DNA from 3 places in the Streptomyces sp. NPDC059668 genome. Region 1 is predicted to be linked to each of the others. Evidence: riboswitches for the same ligand, from Rfam matches in the RefSeq annotation. Region 1 holds a riboswitch; each other region holds the start of a gene.
The links. A riboswitch is a leader RNA that binds a small molecule or an ion and turns the genes downstream of it on or off. The one in region 1 is predicted to bind cyclic di-AMP.
Positions count from the first base shown of each region.

Region 1 (5,359 bases):
GGGCACGGGCGAAGGCCACCGCCTTGGCGGCCTTCATGTCGTACCCCGAGCCCGACGTGTCGCCGCCGCCCATGACCGCGCCCGCGGTGGCGGACATCCCCGCGTCGACCGTCGCGGCCGGGAGGAAGGACGGGTCGGGGACGACGGACGGGGCGAACGGAGCCGACCCGACCGACGGGGCCGGGGCGACGGCCATGGCGGGGACGTACGCCGTCGCCGACGCGACGGGGGGCTCCGGAGGGAACGGCAGGTCCGGGACACCGAGCAGGTCCGGGGCACCGAGCAGGTCCGGTACTGGGAGCCCGCCGGGAGCGTAGGCCACGTCCTGTGCGTAGGACAGCTCAGGAGCGTAGGCCGTGCCCGACGCGAAGGCCGTGTCCGAGGTGAACGTCATGCCCGACGCGAACGTGGTGTCCGGGGTGAACGCGCCCGGGGCGAACGTCGTCTCCGGGGTGAACGCCGTGTCCGGGACGAAGGTCATGCCCGAGGTGAACGTCATGTCCGGGGTGAGGGGCGTGCCCGCACCGAGGGACGCGTCCGAACCGGCGGACGCGCTCATGCCCGCGGGCGCGGCCGTGTTCAGGGACGCGCCCATGCCCGGGCCCGCCGCCTGCTGACGCCGCCACTGCTCCTCGGCCTCGCGACGGGCCTGTTCCTCCGGGGTGGGCCAGACCTCCTGAACCGGCGGCGCCTCGATCGCCGCGACCGGGGTGCTCCGCTGCTGGACGACGTGCCGGGACAGCAGCTCACGGGCGAGTGCGAGCTTGCGCCGGTTCTGCTCCTTGCGGTGCTTCAGCGAGGAGTGGCCGGACTCGGCGGTCGGCGCGGGCAGCGCCTTGACGGCCTCCTGCCGCGCCCCGCCGCCGGCCGGCAGCGCCGCGAGGGCCCGCCCGGCGGCCGGCTCCGCCACGGACCCTGTCGCCGGTCCTGCGGTCAACGCGGCCACGGGCCCCGCTCCCGGTCCGGCGGTCAGCTCCGGCACGGGGCGAGCCGCGGTCTCCAGGGCGCGGGCGGCAGGGCCGCCCTCCAGGCGCTTCGCGGCGGGCGCGGGGAGCGCCTCGGCCGGGCGCTTCGGCGTGCGGTCGGCCGGCAGCCGGGCCGGCACGGTCGGTCCCAGCCGGGCGCGGCCCACGTCGAACCAGGGCCGCGACACGTCGGCCCCGGCGGCGTCGGCGCCCCTGCGCCCGGCGTCCCGGGCCGGGTTGACGCGACTGCGCGAACCGGTGGTCATCGCGCGGGTCGCGTTGTAGTTCCCGGTCGCGGCCTCGGCCCGGTCGTAGAGGGAGCTGATCCGCTGCTGGACCTCTTCGCGGCTCGGAGCGTCGCCTCCGGCGAGGGAGGCGGAGTCGGGGCTCTGCGGGAACAGGTCCGCCGAGGAGCGGGCCACTGTCGCGGGTGCGGAGCTGGGCATGCCGGGGAGGCTGCTGCTGCCTCCAGGGCCCGGGGTGCGTTCCGGCGCCATGGCAGACGTACTCCTTCCGTGCTCCGCCTACCGAGTTAGCTGTCGGGTTCGGGCGGACAGATCCGGAAGGTATGCCCTACGGCCCCTGCCCGGTGGGGCAGTCGGGCCGATTCACCCCAAAATTTCGGTTGGGTCCCCGGCTCCGGTCGCCGTGAGGCCGCACCGGATTAGGCGGAGGCCAAGCGACCCGGCGAGGTTCGCCGGAGGAAGTCGTGTGGCCTGGCGCCAACTTAGCCAACTTGTGTACCTCGCGTGAAGATTGAAGTGCGAAGTGTCCGATATGTAATTGTGACCTTCGTCGTACTCCCGATCTCGGGTGAGTTTGCGCACCGGCCACCGGCTCAAGTCCTCGGCGGCACAGCCCGATTCGTCGTGGCCTCTGAAGCCGTGCGGCCGCACGGAGCGGCTCCCGGCCCGCGTCAGCACAGTTGGGCACGCGGCTCGTCGGCGCGGATCGCGGGGTCCGGCGGGATCGCCGGAGCCGACGGTTCGGGCCGGGCCGACGATGCGGTCACGGACCCTGTTCCCGCCACGGACGGAGTCCCCGTCGTGGACGGTGGCACCGGCGGTTCCACCGAGTCCGGGTTCGGGTCCGGGTCCGGACCGCCGCCGGCCGGACCGGGGTCCGCTCGGCGCGAGGCGAGCAGCACCGCCAGGGCCCGCAAGGGTCTTCGCGCGCGTCCGTGCAGCAGCCCCAGGACGATCGCGGCCGCCACGGCTATCAGGTGTTCCCGACCCGCCAGATTGGGTCTGACGATCGACTCCCACACCATCGAGCCCCCGGTGAGCGCGAACACCACGGGTGCGCGTCGGACCACCGCGAGGTAGGTGAACAGGCCCACCACCGCGGCGGACGGGCCGGTGTCCAGCACCTGCCCGATCTCGGGGGGCAGCCCCAGACCCCACCAGCCCGGGCCCATCGCGATCATCACGCGGACGGTGAGGGTGCCCGCCAGCGTGGTGACGTAGGCGATGGCCAGGGTCCGGGCCCGGCCGAGGGCGAGTTCGGCGAGGGCGAACGCGAGGAACAGCTGAGTGATGCCCGCCCACACCGGCAGGTCGAGGGCGGGGACGTACAGCGACACGGGAGTGCGCAACAGGGCCAGTGGCAGCGGCAGCGACGCCTTCACCCCGCCGGTCAGCCGCACCACCGTGGCGCCGGTCGGATGCTGGGCGATCGCGTGGAAGAAGATGACCCCGAAGGCGGCCACGAAGGCCAGCACGAGTCCGGACAGTCCGCGCCGCACGAGTTGCCGGAACGGTTCGACGACGATGCCGTGCCACTCACCGCGCAGGGTGCGGCCGACGAACGACACCAGCCGGTACGGCGTGCCGCCCGGCCGCCCGCGTGCGCCGTCGCGCACGGCGGACGGCGGCGGCCCCCCATCGGGCCCCGCCGTCCGTGCATGACCGTTGCCGACATCGCCGCGACGCTCTTCCACCGCCCTAAGCAATGCCCTCTCCCCCCACCACCCGCAGGACGTCTCCTCGTATAGAGGGACGAGATCTTCATAAGGTTGACTCCGGCCGCGCCCTCTCCCTGTCGCGGGCTCGACCCCACGGGCCGCACGGCCCGCACCACCTCCACGACCCGCGCGGCTCAGGACGTGCGGCGCGCGCGGCCCGTCGGCCTGCCCAGATAGGTCAAGGGGCCCGGTTCCGGTACGGGGATCTCGTGGAAGCCGAGACGATCGTAGAAGGCGCGGGCGGACGTGTTGGCGGTGACCATGCCGAGGTGGACGGCCGGGACACCGCGATCGGCGAGCGCGTCGAGGAAGGTGTCCATCAACGCCCGCCCGTGGCCCCTTCGCTGCCAGTCCGGGAGCAGGTCGATGTGCAGATGCGCGGGATGGGCGGCCAGTTCGGGCAGGACCATGCGTTCGGGGCGGTGCAGCAGGTCGATCATCGTGTCGCCCGGCGTGCGCGGTGGCGTCGTGCTCCGTGGATAGCGCGTGGCGACCGTCGGTATCCAGACGGCGCGGAGGTCGCCGGCGAACCGCGCGGTGTCGGCGGTGCCGAGGACGTAGCCGACCGCCCGGCCCGTCCCGTCGTCGAGCACGAAGGCGAGTTCCGGTTCGAGATGACAGTAGGGGTACGCGAACAAGGTCGGCATCAGTTCCAGGTCGGGATACAGAGCCCGTGAGTCGCCTCCTTCGTGGGCCGTCATCACACACACGTGCCCCACCGCGGCACGGTCTTCGGCCTTGTACGGGCGGATCGTCGGCTGGTGAGTCATGGGCCGTATCCTTCCGGCATGGGAGCGCTCCCGCCAGCGCCCGAACCGCCCGAACCGCTCGAACCGCTTCGCCGGTCCGGCCCGTCCCCGCCCGACCGGCCCGTCTCCGCCTGCGGGGCCTTCCGCTCCGGCCCGTCCGCCCGCCCGTCGACCCGCTCGAACCGCCCGCGGTCCGGTTCCCGCTATCCGGCGTCCGGCTCACGGCCTCCGGAGTCGGGCGCCCCACTCCCCACTCCCGGCTCCCGGCTCCCGGCTCCCGGCTCCCGGCTCCCGGCTCCCGGCTCCCGGCCAGGGAACCGTACCGGCGCGCGATCGTGACGCGGTGGCCGACGCCGTCACCCGGCGCGCAGCGTCTCCCACTGCGCCCCGGCGCTGTCCAGCAGCATCTCCAGGGCCGTGGGATAGGCGCTGTCGACCATGCGGGTCGCCAGGAGGGGCGCCGCCTCCGCGATCCGGGGATGGGTGGCGCGCGGCAGCCGGGCGTACGTCGAACGCCACATGTCCTCGTCGGCGCTGCGGCTCTCGCGTGGCAGTGCCAGCGAGGCGGCGTCGAGCGCGGCGAAGGCCAGCGTCTGGTCGATGAAGGCCTGGTAGATCCGTACCGTGTCCGGCAGCGGGAACCCGGCCGTGCGCAGGACGTCGAGGATGGCCTCGTCGGCCGCCAGTTCGTGGGCCCGGCCAGTGACCCGGTTCGCGGTCAGCAGGGCCGCCTGCGGATGCCCGACGTACACCGCGTGGATACGCAGCCCGAGGCCGCGCAGATCCGACCGCCACTCCCCCGTGGGCCGCCAGCCGTCCAGGGCCTGTCCGATCAGGGCGTCGCCGATCGCGAGGGTCAGGTCGTCCATGCCACGGAAGTACCGGTAGAGGGTGCTGGGATCGGCGTCCAGAGCCAGGCCCAGACGGCGGGCGGTGAGTCCCGCGCTGCCGTGCTCCCGCAGCATCCGCAGGGCGGTGTCGACGATGAGCCGCTCGGACAGGACGGTGCCGCTCCTGGTGGGGCGCCGACGCCGTCGCTTCTCCTCGGGCACCACCGCTTTCGGCACCGCCGCCTCCTCGCTCCTTATGCCAACGCCATTGACCTTATCCGAGGGCCCGGCGTTGGATCTCCCGCCAGGGGCGCCGCGTCTCCGGTCCGCGCGGGCACGTCCCTTCTCCGCAGAGAGGAAGTCCGTGTCATGCGTGTTCTGCTTGTGGGAGCCGGCGGTGTGGGTACCGCCATCACCCGGATCGCGGCCCGTCGTCCCTTCTTCGACGAGATGGTCGTGGCCGACTACGACCTGAGCCGGGCCGAGGCCGCGGTGGCCGCCCTCCCGGACGCCGCGGCCCGCTTCCGCGCCGAGCGCGTCGACGCCTCCGACCAGGACGCGGTGACCGCGCTGCTGGGCCGGCACGGGTGCGACGTCCTGCTCAACGCCACCGATCCGCGGTTCGTGATGCCCCTGTTCCAGGCGGCACGCGCCGCCGGCGCCACCTATCTCGACATGGCGATGTCCCTGTCGCGCCCGCATCCCGAGAGGCCGTACGACGAGTGCGGGGTCATGCTCGGCGACGCGCAGTTCGCGCAGGCGGTCGAATGGGAGAAGGCGGGCGCGCTGGCCCTCGTCGGCATGGGGGTGGAGCCGGGTCTGTCCGACGTCTTCGCGCGGTACGCGGCCGAC
Region 1 is NZ_JBHWEL010000007.1:65,395-70,753, reverse strand. It holds gene ACFV2J_RS08185 (C40 family peptidase) at 1-1,411, opposite strand, end outside; cyclic di-AMP (ydaO/yuaA leader) riboswitch at 1,471-1,646, opposite strand; gene ACFV2J_RS08180 (hypothetical protein) at 1,882-2,826, opposite strand; gene ACFV2J_RS08175 (GNAT family N-acetyltransferase) at 3,063-3,698, opposite strand; gene ACFV2J_RS08170 (TetR/AcrR family transcriptional regulator) at 4,034-4,744, opposite strand; gene ACFV2J_RS08165 (saccharopine dehydrogenase family protein) at 4,877-5,359, shown strand, end outside.

Region 2 (5,359 bases), on a different contig from region 1:
CGCGCACCTCCGGGTTGTGCCGGAAGAGATGCGAGTAGAAGTACTTGACCGCGAACTCGGCCCGTCTCTCGACGACCGCGAAGCTGGATCTGAGTATTTCGGGGTCCACGGCGCGAATGTAGAGAGTCGTCGAGCCGCGGAGTCAAACGGCAGGTGATTTACGGACAGTCCGGGGTGAAGCCCGCACGGCGGCCGCGCCCGGGGCGGTCCCCGGGCCCGCGCGCCCTGCGGACGCCGGCGGTCCGGCCGCCGGATACCGTCGGGGAGTGACCGACCAGCCCCCGCCGCCCAGCCCCGCCCCCGAACTCTTCACCTGGGAGTTCGCCACCGATCCCTACCCGGCGTACGCCTGGTTGCGGGAGCACGCGCCCGTGCACCGGACGACGCTGCCCAGCGGGGTGGAGGCCTGGCTGGTCACCCGGTACGCGGACGCGAAGCAGGCGCTCGCGGACGGGCGGCTCAGCAAGAACCCCGCCCACCACGACGAACCCGCGCACGCGAAGGGAAAGACGGGCATCCCGGGCGAGCGCAAGGCCGAGCTGATGACCCATCTGCTCAACATCGACCCGCCGGACCACACCCGGCTGCGCAGGCTCGTCAGCAAGGCGTTCACCCCGCGGCGGGTCGCCGAGTTCGCGCCGCGCGTGCGGGAACTCACCGACCACCTCATCGACCAGTTCCAGGAGAGGGGATCCGCCGACCTGATCCACGAGTTCGCGTTCCCGCTCCCCATCTACGCGATCTGCGACCTGCTGGGCGTGCCCCGCGAGGACCAGGACGACTTCCGGGACTGGGCGGGGATGATGATCCGGCACGGCGGCGGCCCGAGGGGCGGTGTCGGGCGGTCCGTCAAGAAGATGCGCGGGTATCTGGGCGAGCTCATCCACAAGAAGCGTGCGGCCCTCCCCGACGTGGCCGCGCCCGGCGAGGACCTCATCTCGGGTCTCATCCGCGCCTCCGACCACGGTGAGCACCTCACCGAGAACGAGGCTGCCGCCATGGCCTTCATCCTGCTCTTCGCCGGGTTCGAGACGACGGTGAACCTGATCGGCAACGGCACGTACGCGCTCCTCACCCACCCCGGGCAGCGGGAGCGGCTCCAGACCTCCCTGGCCGCCGGGGACAGCGCCCTGCTGGAGACGGGTGTCGAGGAACTCCTGCGCTACGACGGCCCGGTGGAGCTGGCCACGTGGCGGTTCGCGACCGAGGCGGTCCGTATCGGCGGTCAGGACATCGCGCCCGGCGACCCCGTGCTCGTCGTCCTCGCGGCCGCGGACCGTGACCCCGCCCGGTTCGAGCAGCCCGACACGCTCGATCTCTCCCGACGTGACAACCAGCACCTCGGCTACGGCCACGGCATCCACTACTGCCTCGGCGCGCCGCTCGCCCGGCTGGAGGGACAGACCGCGCTGGCCACCCTCCTCACCCGGCTGCCCGACCTCCGACTGGCGGGCGATTCGGCTGATTTGCGATGGCGTGGCGGACTGATCATGCGTGGATTGCGAACGCTTCCGGTGGAGTTCACCCCTGGTCGGTAGTCATGCGGCAGTCGTACGGTGCCGTCGGGGCGGCTGTCACCGTGCGCGGGATCGGTGGCCGCGCAGTATGAGGGGACGGGCGCGAAAAGGTGACGCTCCCTCAACTCTGTAATCTTCACGTGATCTGCGCTGCATCTGCTTGTGACAAGTGATCGGGTGCGACTACGTTCACCCATCAACGCGGCTCGTCAGCCGCGTAGTCACCTGCAGTCACGTGAAAGGCTCTCGCATGCTCTCCGGGAACGGCCGCCATCGTCGCCCCCGTCAGGCTCCGGCCCTCATCGTCGCGGCAGGGGTGACCGGATCGGCCATCGCCATCCCGTTGCTCGGTGCCGCCGGCGCGTCCGCTGCGGACGGCACCACGTGGGACCGGGTCGCCGAGTGCGAGAGCGGCGGTCAGTGGAGCGCCGACGGGGGCAACGGGTACTACGGCGGGCTGCAGTTGACGCAGGAGAACTGGCAGAGATACGGCGGCCGCATGTACGCGCCGAGCGCCGACGAGGCCAGCCGGTCGCAGCAGATAGCCGTCGCCGAGAAGGTCCTGGCCGACCAGGGCCTCGCCGCCTGGCCGACCTGCGGTCCGCTCTCCGGGCTCAGCAAGAGCTCGGGCGAGGTCTCGGTCGACACGGGCGTGGCCGGCGACTCGTCCAGTTCATCCGATTCATCCTCTTCGACCGATGGGTCCGGCTCCCTGACGGGCTCGCTGGGGATCGGTGTCTCTCCGTCCGACTCCTCCCGGTCCGAATCGTCATCGACCGATTCGTCCTCGGACGGGACCGGGAACCGGACGAAGTCGGACACCTCCTCGGACGAGGAGTCCGGCAGCGCTCGGGAGACGGACAGCGAGGGCACGAGGTCGACGAAGGGTGGCGAACCGGGCAACTCGGGCCGGAGCGGCGACGCTTCGGCGGCCTCCGAGGGGGCGACGACCGGAGCCGGGCGCCACCGCGGTGACGGTGCCGCCGAGAGCTCCACCGACGACACGGTGGACGGCCGCGGCGACGACTCCTCCGGCCGGCACGCCTCACGCGACTCCGGCGCCTCGCGCGCCGTCGTCGACGGCTCGTACGTCGTCCGCACCGGAGACAGCCTCTCGACCATCGCCGACGCCCTTGACCTCGAAGGCGGATGGGCCGGGCTGTACGCCGGGAACGAGAAGACGGTCGGTGCCGACCCGGACCTCATTCTCCCCGGTCAGAGCCTTGCAGTTGATGCCGAACCGGGCGAAAAGTAGCGGGAGTTCACGTCATGGTTCGCCGTGTAATGTCCGGTTTGGCGCAAGTGAGAGATGGATCTCAAAGGCCCTGATCGTCTTTGAAATTCGACCGATCGACTGCTTACGGTCATCACCGCTCGCCACAGCGGGCCCCGACGGTCGCAACGCCGAATCCTGCCAGCGGCCGTACGGGAACAGTCGACGCGTCAAGCGCCGTAGGCAGGAGCGGGGGACCCAAGGTAAGCGCCGCGCCCGGTAGTTGACCGGGAGCGGCTTGGGGTGAAGACGTGCGCCGAGAGCGCACGGCCGGGCACTCACCCGCCCGAACCCGACAGCTCACCTCGCAGGCGTCGGTGAGGGGATCACTCGATGCTGTTTTCCAGCAAGGGCAAGCACCGCCGTCCGTCCAAGGCCACCCGTGTCGCCACGCTCGCCGGTGTCACCGGCGTCGCCATCGCCGCTCCGCTGATGGCGACCGGCAGCGCCTCCGCCGCCACCGCCTCGGAGTGGGACTCCGTCGCCCAGTGCGAGTCCGGCGGCAACTGGTCGATCAACACCGGCAACGGCTACTACGGCGGCCTGCAGTTCTCGGCCTCCACCTGGGCCGCGTACGGCGGCACCGCCTACGCCTCCACCGCCGACAAGGCCTCCAAGTCGCAGCAGATCACCATCGGCGAGAAGGTCCTCGCCGCGCAGGGCAAGGGTGCCTGGCCGACCTGCGGCACGGGCCTGTCCGGCGCCGCGTACACCGGTGGCACGACCACCCCCGCCAAGCCGTCCACCTCCAGCGGCACGCAGAGCACCGGTACCCGGTCGACGGACACCGCGGCCTCCCGTTCGTCCGAGCGCCCGGCGGCCCAGAAGAAGACCGTCTCCACCCCGACCGGCAAGAAGGTCAAGAAGGGCGACGGCGAGTACAAGGTCGTCAAGGGCGACACCCTCAGCTCGATCGCGGAGAAGAAGAAGGTCAAGGGCGGCTGGCAGCAGCTGTTCAAGCTGAACAAGGACATCGTCGACGACGCGGACTTCATCTACCCGGGTCAGCAGCTCCACCTCAGCTGAGGTGACGGGCCTCTCGGACGGCAGGCCTCTCGTAGGAGGGGCCTGCACGCCGGAGACCCGATGAGGGTCCACCCCCGTCCCCACGGGCTCCCCGCTCCGGTGCGTCTTCCCCCGTACGCACCGGAGCGGGGGTTTTTGTTTCGAAGGGGAACAATATTTACCCTCAGTTCTGCTCAAGGGGTGGTCGAGCGGCTGGCCGATCGCTCCGAGCCGGTTAGGCTCATCCCGCGGAGCCGAACGCGGCCCCGTGCAGTGCGGGCCCCGCCGGCCCGCGTACCCGCGTCACATCCCAGAAGGAGATGCTCGTGCCGTCCATCGACGTCGTCGTAGCCCGGGAAATCCTGGACTCCCGAGGCAACCCCACGGTCGAGGTCGAGGTCGGCCTCGACGACGGCAGCACGGGTCGTGCCGCCGTCCCGTCCGGCGCCTCCACGGGTGCCTTCGAGGCCATCGAGCTGCGTGACGGTGACCCCAACCGCTACCACGGCAAGGGTGTCGAGAAGGCCGTCCTCGCCGTCATCGAGCAGATCGGCCCGGAGCTCGTCGGCTACGACGCCACCGAGCAGCGCCTGATCGACCAGGCCATGTTCGACCTGGACGCCACCGACAACAAGGGCTCGCTGGGCGCCAACGCCATCCTCGGCGTCTCGCTGGCCGTCGCGCACGCCGCCTCCGAGGCGTCCGACCTCCCGCTCTTCCGCTACCTGGGCGGCCCGAACGCGCACCTGCTGCCCGTTCCCATGATGAACATCCTGAACGGCGGCTCGCACGCCGACTCGAACGTGGACATCCAGGAGTTCATGATCGCCCCGATCGGCGCGGAGTCCTTCTCCGAGGCGCTGCGCTGGGGTGCCGAGGTCTACCACACCCTCAAGTCCGTCCTGAAGACCAAGGGCCTGTCCACCGGCCTCGGCGACGAGGGCGGCTTCGCCCCGAACCTGGAGTCGAACCGCGCCGCGCTCGACCTCATCATCGAGGCCATCAAGCAGGCCGGTTACGTCCCCGGCGAGCAGATCGCGCTCGCCCTCGACGTCGCCGCGTCCGAGTTCTACAAGGACGGCAAGTACGAGTTCGAGGGCAAGTCCCGCTCGGCCGCCGAGATGACGGAGTACTACGAGGAGCTCGTGGCGGCCTACCCGCTCGTCTCCATCGAGGACCCGCTGTACGAGGACGACTGGGCCGGCTGGAACGTCATCACCCAGAAGCTGGGCGACAAGGTCCAGATCGTCGGCGACGACCTCTTCGTCACCAACCCCGAGCGCCTCGCCCGCGGCATCGAGGAGGGCTCCGCGAACGCCCTGCTCGTCAAGGTGAACCAGATCGGCTCGCTGACCGAGACCCTGGACGCCGTCGAGATGGCCCAGCGCAACGGCTTCAAGTGCATGATGTCCCACCGCTCCGGTGAGACCGAGGACGTCACCATCGCCGACCTCGCCGTCGCGGTGAACTGCGGCCAGATCAAGACCGGCGCCCCGGCCCGCTCGGACCGCGTCGCCAAGTACAACCAGCTGCTGCGCATCGAGGAGATCCTCGACGACGCCGC
Region 2 is NZ_JBHWEL010000002.1:47,053-52,411, forward strand. It holds gene ACFV2J_RS02630 (globin domain-containing protein) at 1-109, opposite strand, end outside; gene ACFV2J_RS02635 (cytochrome P450) at 267-1,538, shown strand; gene ACFV2J_RS02640 (transglycosylase family protein) at 1,768-2,772, shown strand; cyclic di-AMP (ydaO/yuaA leader) riboswitch at 2,956-3,119, shown strand; gene ACFV2J_RS02645 (transglycosylase family protein) at 3,124-3,816, shown strand; gene eno (phosphopyruvate hydratase) at 4,116-5,359, shown strand, end outside.
Region 2: another riboswitch for cyclic di-AMP. It lies ahead of ACFV2J_RS02645 (transglycosylase family protein); the one in region 1 lies ahead of ACFV2J_RS08185 (C40 family peptidase).

Region 3 (5,359 bases), on a different contig from region 1:
GGCAGGGCTCGCGAATAGATGACCGAGTACGCGTATTCGAGGAAGGAGCCCTGCATCTCGTCCACGACGTCGATGTCGAGGATCTTCTCCTCGTACGAGTCGTCGGGCGGCGGGGTCTTCGTGCTGCGGCGGGCCATCGCTGCTGCGGCTCCTTCACAGTCTCTGCCGGGGCATGAACGGGATCTGACGCGCACCATTGTGGACCGCCCCACTGACAACGCGGACCGCGACCCGTCCGTAGGGGCTGCGCGGAGCCCCTTTCCGCGTGCTCCCGGCGACCGGAGGGCCGCCCTCGCGGCGCAGGTGAGTCTCGCTCTCGGCGTACGGGGCGCGGGAACTTCGCCACCCGTCGGCGCGCTTGCATACAGTGGCAGGACCGGCAGGAATTCTGCAGTTTCCGCGATCGAAGGGACGTACATGCCCATGGGTCACACGGCCACAGCTGAGACAGGCTCCGGCGGCCTGACAGCGACCGAGCACCGCCTGGCCAACGGCCTGCGCGTGGTGCTCTCCGAGGACCATCTGACCCCGGTCGCGGCGGTGTGCCTCTGGTACGACGTCGGCTCGCGCCACGAGGTCGAGGGCCGCACCGGACTCGCCCACCTCTTCGAGCACCTGATGTTCCAGGGATCGGGCCAGGTGAAGGGCAACGGCCACTTCGAACTGGTGCAGGGCGCGGGCGGCTCCCTGAACGGGACCACCAGCTTCGAGCGCACCAACTACTTCGAGACGATGCCGACCCACCAGCTGGAGCTCGCCCTCTGGCTGGAGGCGGACCGGATGGGCTCGCTGCTCGCCGCGCTCGACGACGAGTCCATGGAGAACCAGCGGGACGTCGTCAAGAACGAGCGCAGGCAGCGCTACGACAACGTGCCCTACGGCACCGCCTTCGAAAAGCTGACCGCGCTCGCGTACCCCGAGGGCCACCCGTACCACCACACCCCGATCGGGTCGATGGCGGACCTGGACGCGGCGACCCTGGAGGACGCCCGCGCCTTCTTCCGCACCTACTACGCGCCCAACAACGCGGTGCTCTCGGTCGTCGGGGACATCGACCCCGAGGAGACGCTCGCCTGGGTCGAGAAGTACTTCGGCTCCATCCCCGGCCACGACGGGAAGCCCGCCCCGCGCGACGGTTCGCTGCCCGAGACCATCGGCGGGCAGCTGCGCGAGGTCGTCGAGGAAGAGGTCCCGGCGCGCGCCCTGATGGCCGCCTACCGGCTCCCCGAGGACGGCACGCGCGCGTCCGACGCGGCCGACCTCGCCCTGACCGTCCTCGGCGGCGGTGAGTCCTCCCGCCTGTACAACCGGCTCGTACGCCGCGACCGCACCGCCGTCGCGGCCGGGTTCGGTCTGCTGCGGCTCGCCGGGGCGCCCTCCCTGGGCTGGCTGGACGTGAAGACGTCCGGCGACGTCGAGGTCCCGGTCATCGAGGCGGCCGTCGACGAGGAGCTCGCCCGGTTCGCCGAGGAGGGCCCCACGGCCGAGGAGATGGAGCGCGCCCAGGCCCAGTTGGAGCGCGAGTGGCTGGACCGGCTCGGTACGGTCGCGGGCCGCGCCGACGAACTGTGCCGGTACGCGGTCCTGTTCGGCGACCCGCTGCTCGCCCTGACGGCCGTGCAGCGCATCCTCGACATCACCGCCGAGGAGGTCCAGGAGGTCGCCAAGGCCCGCCTGCGCCCCGACAACCGCGCGGTGCTCGTCTACGAGCCGACCACCGACGCCACCGACTCGGCCGACGCCGCCGACGACACCGACGAGGAGGCGGCGAAGTGACCGAGCTCGCCACCATGGACTTCCACCCGCAGCCCCAGGCCGGTCGGCCCAAGCCCTGGGCCTTCCCCGCCCCCGAGCGCGGCACGCTGGACAACGGCCTGACGCTGCTGCACTGCGACCGGCCGGGCCAGCAGGTCGTGGCCGTCGAGGTGCTGCTCGCCGCGCCGCTGGAGGCCGAGCCGGCCGGACTCGACGGCATCGCCACGATCATGGCGCGCGCGTTCTCCGAGGGCACCGACAAGCTCTCCGCCGAGGAGTTCGCCGCCGAGCTGGAGCGCTGTGGCGCCACCCTGGACGCGCACGCCGACCACCCCGGTGTACGCCTCTCCCTCGAAGTGCCCGTCTCGCGCCTCCCCAAGGCGCTCGGTCTGCTCGCCGACGCCCTGAGGGCACCGGCGTTCGCGGAGAGCGAGATCGAGCGGCTGGTGCGCAATCGGCTCGACGAGATCCCGCACGAGAGCGCGAACCCGGCCCGCCGTGCCGCCAAGGAGCTCTCCAAGGAGCTGTTCCCGGTGACCTCGCGGATGTCCCGTCCCCGGCAGGGCACCGAGGAGACCGTGCGGAAGATCGACGCGGCGGGCGTCCGCGCCTTCTACGACCGGCACGTGCGCCCGGCCACGTCCACCGCCGTGATCGTCGGCGACCTCACCGGCGTGGACCTCGACGGGCTGCTCGCCGAGACGCTCGGCGCCTGGACCGGTTCCTCCGCCGAGCCGCGTCCGGTACCGCCGGTCACCGCCGACGACACCGGCCGCGTGATCATCGTGGACCGCCCCGGCGCGGTCCAGACGCAGCTGCTGATCGGCCGTGTCGGCTCGGACCGGCACGACCGGGTCTGGCCCGCCCAGGTGCTCGGCACGTACTGCCTCGGCGGCACCCTCACCTCGCGCCTGGACCGGGTGCTGCGTGAGGAGAAGGGCTACACCTACGGGGTGCGGGCCTTCGGTCAGGTGATGCGTTCCGCCCCGGACGGCACGGGTATCGCGATGCTCGCCATCAGCGGCTCCGTGGACACCCCGAACACCGGGCCGGCGCTGGACGATCTCTGGAAGGTGCTGCGCACCCTCGCCGCGGACGGTCTGACGGACGCCGAACGGGACGTCGCCGTGCAGAACCTGGTGGGTGTGGCGCCCCTCAAGTTCGAGACCGCGGCGGCCGTCGCGGGCACCCTCGCCGACCAGGTCGAGCAGTACCTGCCGGACGACTACCAGGCGACGCTGTATCAGCAGCTCGCCGCGACCGGCACCGTGGAGGCCACCGCGGCGGCGGTGAGCGCCTTCCCGGTGGACCGTCTGGTCACCGTCCTGGTGGGCGACGCCGCGCAGATCGAGGAGCCCGTCAAGGCGCTCGGTATCGGTGAAGTGACCGTCGTGGCCGCGGAGTAGAAGCCGGACGGAGAGCGCGGCAAAGAACGCGCCAGGGAACGCGGCGGAAAACGCACGTCCCAGGGGGCCCGGGTGACCGAAGAGTCGCCCGGGTCCCCTTTTGCCCGGACAACATCCTCAATTTGTCCGTATTGATGGGGTGGTTGCCTTTCTGCCCTGTGGCATGCACTACAAAAACCGTGATCCGTTTGTTGATTGAAAGTCGGCCCCCTTAGCGTCGGTCCGGCTGTTCGTCAGGCAGTGCGCCGCGTCCGCGGCACCGGACAGTCATCGCCGAGTCCCCGTACGGCGCGAGCCAGGGGAGCCGGGGACCCGTACGCAGTCCCTGGGGTGAATCGGACCCCCCTCCCCGTGAGGGCGTCCGTAGGAGACCTTCCTGCTCCGAACCCGTCAGCTAACCCGGTAGGCGAGAGGGAAGGAAAGGACCAAGCCCCTTCATGGCGTTCACCTGTGGCACCGGGAAACACCGTCGTCCGAGCCGCGTGAAGCGCACCACCTCGAACGCCGTCGGCGTCGCGGCGCTCACCACCACCGGTGTCATCGGAACCCTGGCCGCCCCGGCCTTCGCCGCGGACAGCTCCGTCGAGCAGACCGGGCTGACCCAGGCCGTCACCATCGGCGACACGGTCGCCGCCCAGATCGACGCGCAGGCCGCCGCGCAGCAGCGCGCCGCCGACGAGGCCGCCGCCCGCCGGCAGGCCGAACAGGCCGCGCGCAAGCGGGCCGTCGAGGAGGCCGAGAAGGAGCGCGAGGCCAAGGAGCGCGCCGCCCGCGCCGCCGAGCGCAAGCGCCTCAACACCTTCGTCCTGCCGATCCCCGGCTCGTACGTCTCCACCGGCTACAAGGCCGGCGGCAGCCTCTGGTCCTCCGGCAGTCACACCGGCGTGGACTTCCACGCGGCGTCCGGCACCCCGGTCCACGCGGTCGGCTCGGGCACGGTCGTCACGGCCGGCTGGGGCGGCGCCTACGGCAACCAGGTCGTCCTGCGGATGCACGACGGCACGTACACGATGTACGGCCACCTGTCGTCCATCGGTGTCGCCGTCGGCCAGACCGTCACGCCCGGCGACCGGCTGGGCCTCTCCGGGGCCACCGGGAACACCACCGGGCCCCACCTCCACTTCGAGGCCCGCACCACGGCGGAGTACGGCTCCGACATCGACCCGGTCGCCTACCTCCGCTCGCACGGCGTGAACGTCTGACGCCCGGCGTCCCCGCTTTCGAAGCCCCGGCTCACCCGAGCCGGGGCTTCGTCGTTTCGAACGGCTGTCTGTCCAAAAAATATCCATGGATTCCGGCCCGCCATCGGAAATTCCGGCTCGCTGCAATAGAGTCGCCGAACGAGCGTCAATCGACCGCGTTTCGCGGGGATTAAGGCGGAGGTCGGGTCATGCGCATTCCCGCGCACTCGGTATGCACGGCGATCCGCGACGACATCGTCGCGGGTGTCTACGAGCGCGGCGGCCGGCTCACCGAGGAACTGCTCGCCCGCCGCTACGGCGTCTCGCGCGTCCCGGTGCGCGAGGCCCTGCGCACCCTGGAGGCCGAGGGGTTCGTCGTCACCCGCCGGCACGCGGGCGCGTGCGTGGCGGAGCCCACCGAGCAGGAGGCCGCGGACCTGCTGGAGATGCGCATGCTCCTGGAGCCGCTGGGGGCGTCCCGGGCCGCCCAGCGGCGCACCGAGGCCCACCTCAAGGTGCTGCGAGGCCTGGTCAGGCTGGGTCAGGAACGCTCCAGGAGGGGGAACAGCGAGGATCTGCGCTCCCTGGGCGGCTGGTTCCACGAGACGCTCGCGCAGGCTTCCGGGAGTCCCGCGCTGACGTCCACGCTGGCCCAGCTGCGGCACAAGATCGCCTGGATGTACACGGTCGAGGCGCCCGCCGACCCGGTGGAGTCCTGGGCGGAGCACGGCGGCATCGTGGACGCGGTGGCGCGCGGCGACGGTGAGCGGGCCCGGACCGTCACGGCGCTGCACACCGAGCGCGCGACGGCCGCGCACCGGCTGAGGTTTCCCGGTGGGGGAGATCGCCCGGACCGTGTGAGGACTTCGCAACATCCCGTAAACATGACGGGCCTGCGTCATTAACACGGGGGCCGTATACAAAGAGAGGTAATTCGCGGGGGATTATTTCTGCTGCCCGCAATTCGAAAAAAAGAAGGGCCCGCCCGTTTTTTTCGGGCGAGCCCTTCGAAATGCG
Region 3 is NZ_JBHWEL010000009.1:92,114-97,472, forward strand. It holds gene ACFV2J_RS09940 (DNA topoisomerase (ATP-hydrolyzing) subunit A) at 1-137, opposite strand, end outside; gene ACFV2J_RS09945 (M16 family metallopeptidase) at 424-1,776, shown strand; gene ACFV2J_RS09950 (M16 family metallopeptidase) at 1,773-3,161, shown strand; cyclic di-AMP (ydaO/yuaA leader) riboswitch at 3,423-3,585, shown strand; gene ACFV2J_RS09955 (M23 family metallopeptidase) at 3,599-4,363, shown strand; gene ACFV2J_RS09960 (GntR family transcriptional regulator) at 4,552-5,247, shown strand.
Region 3: another riboswitch for cyclic di-AMP. It lies ahead of ACFV2J_RS09955 (M23 family metallopeptidase); the one in region 1 lies ahead of ACFV2J_RS08185 (C40 family peptidase).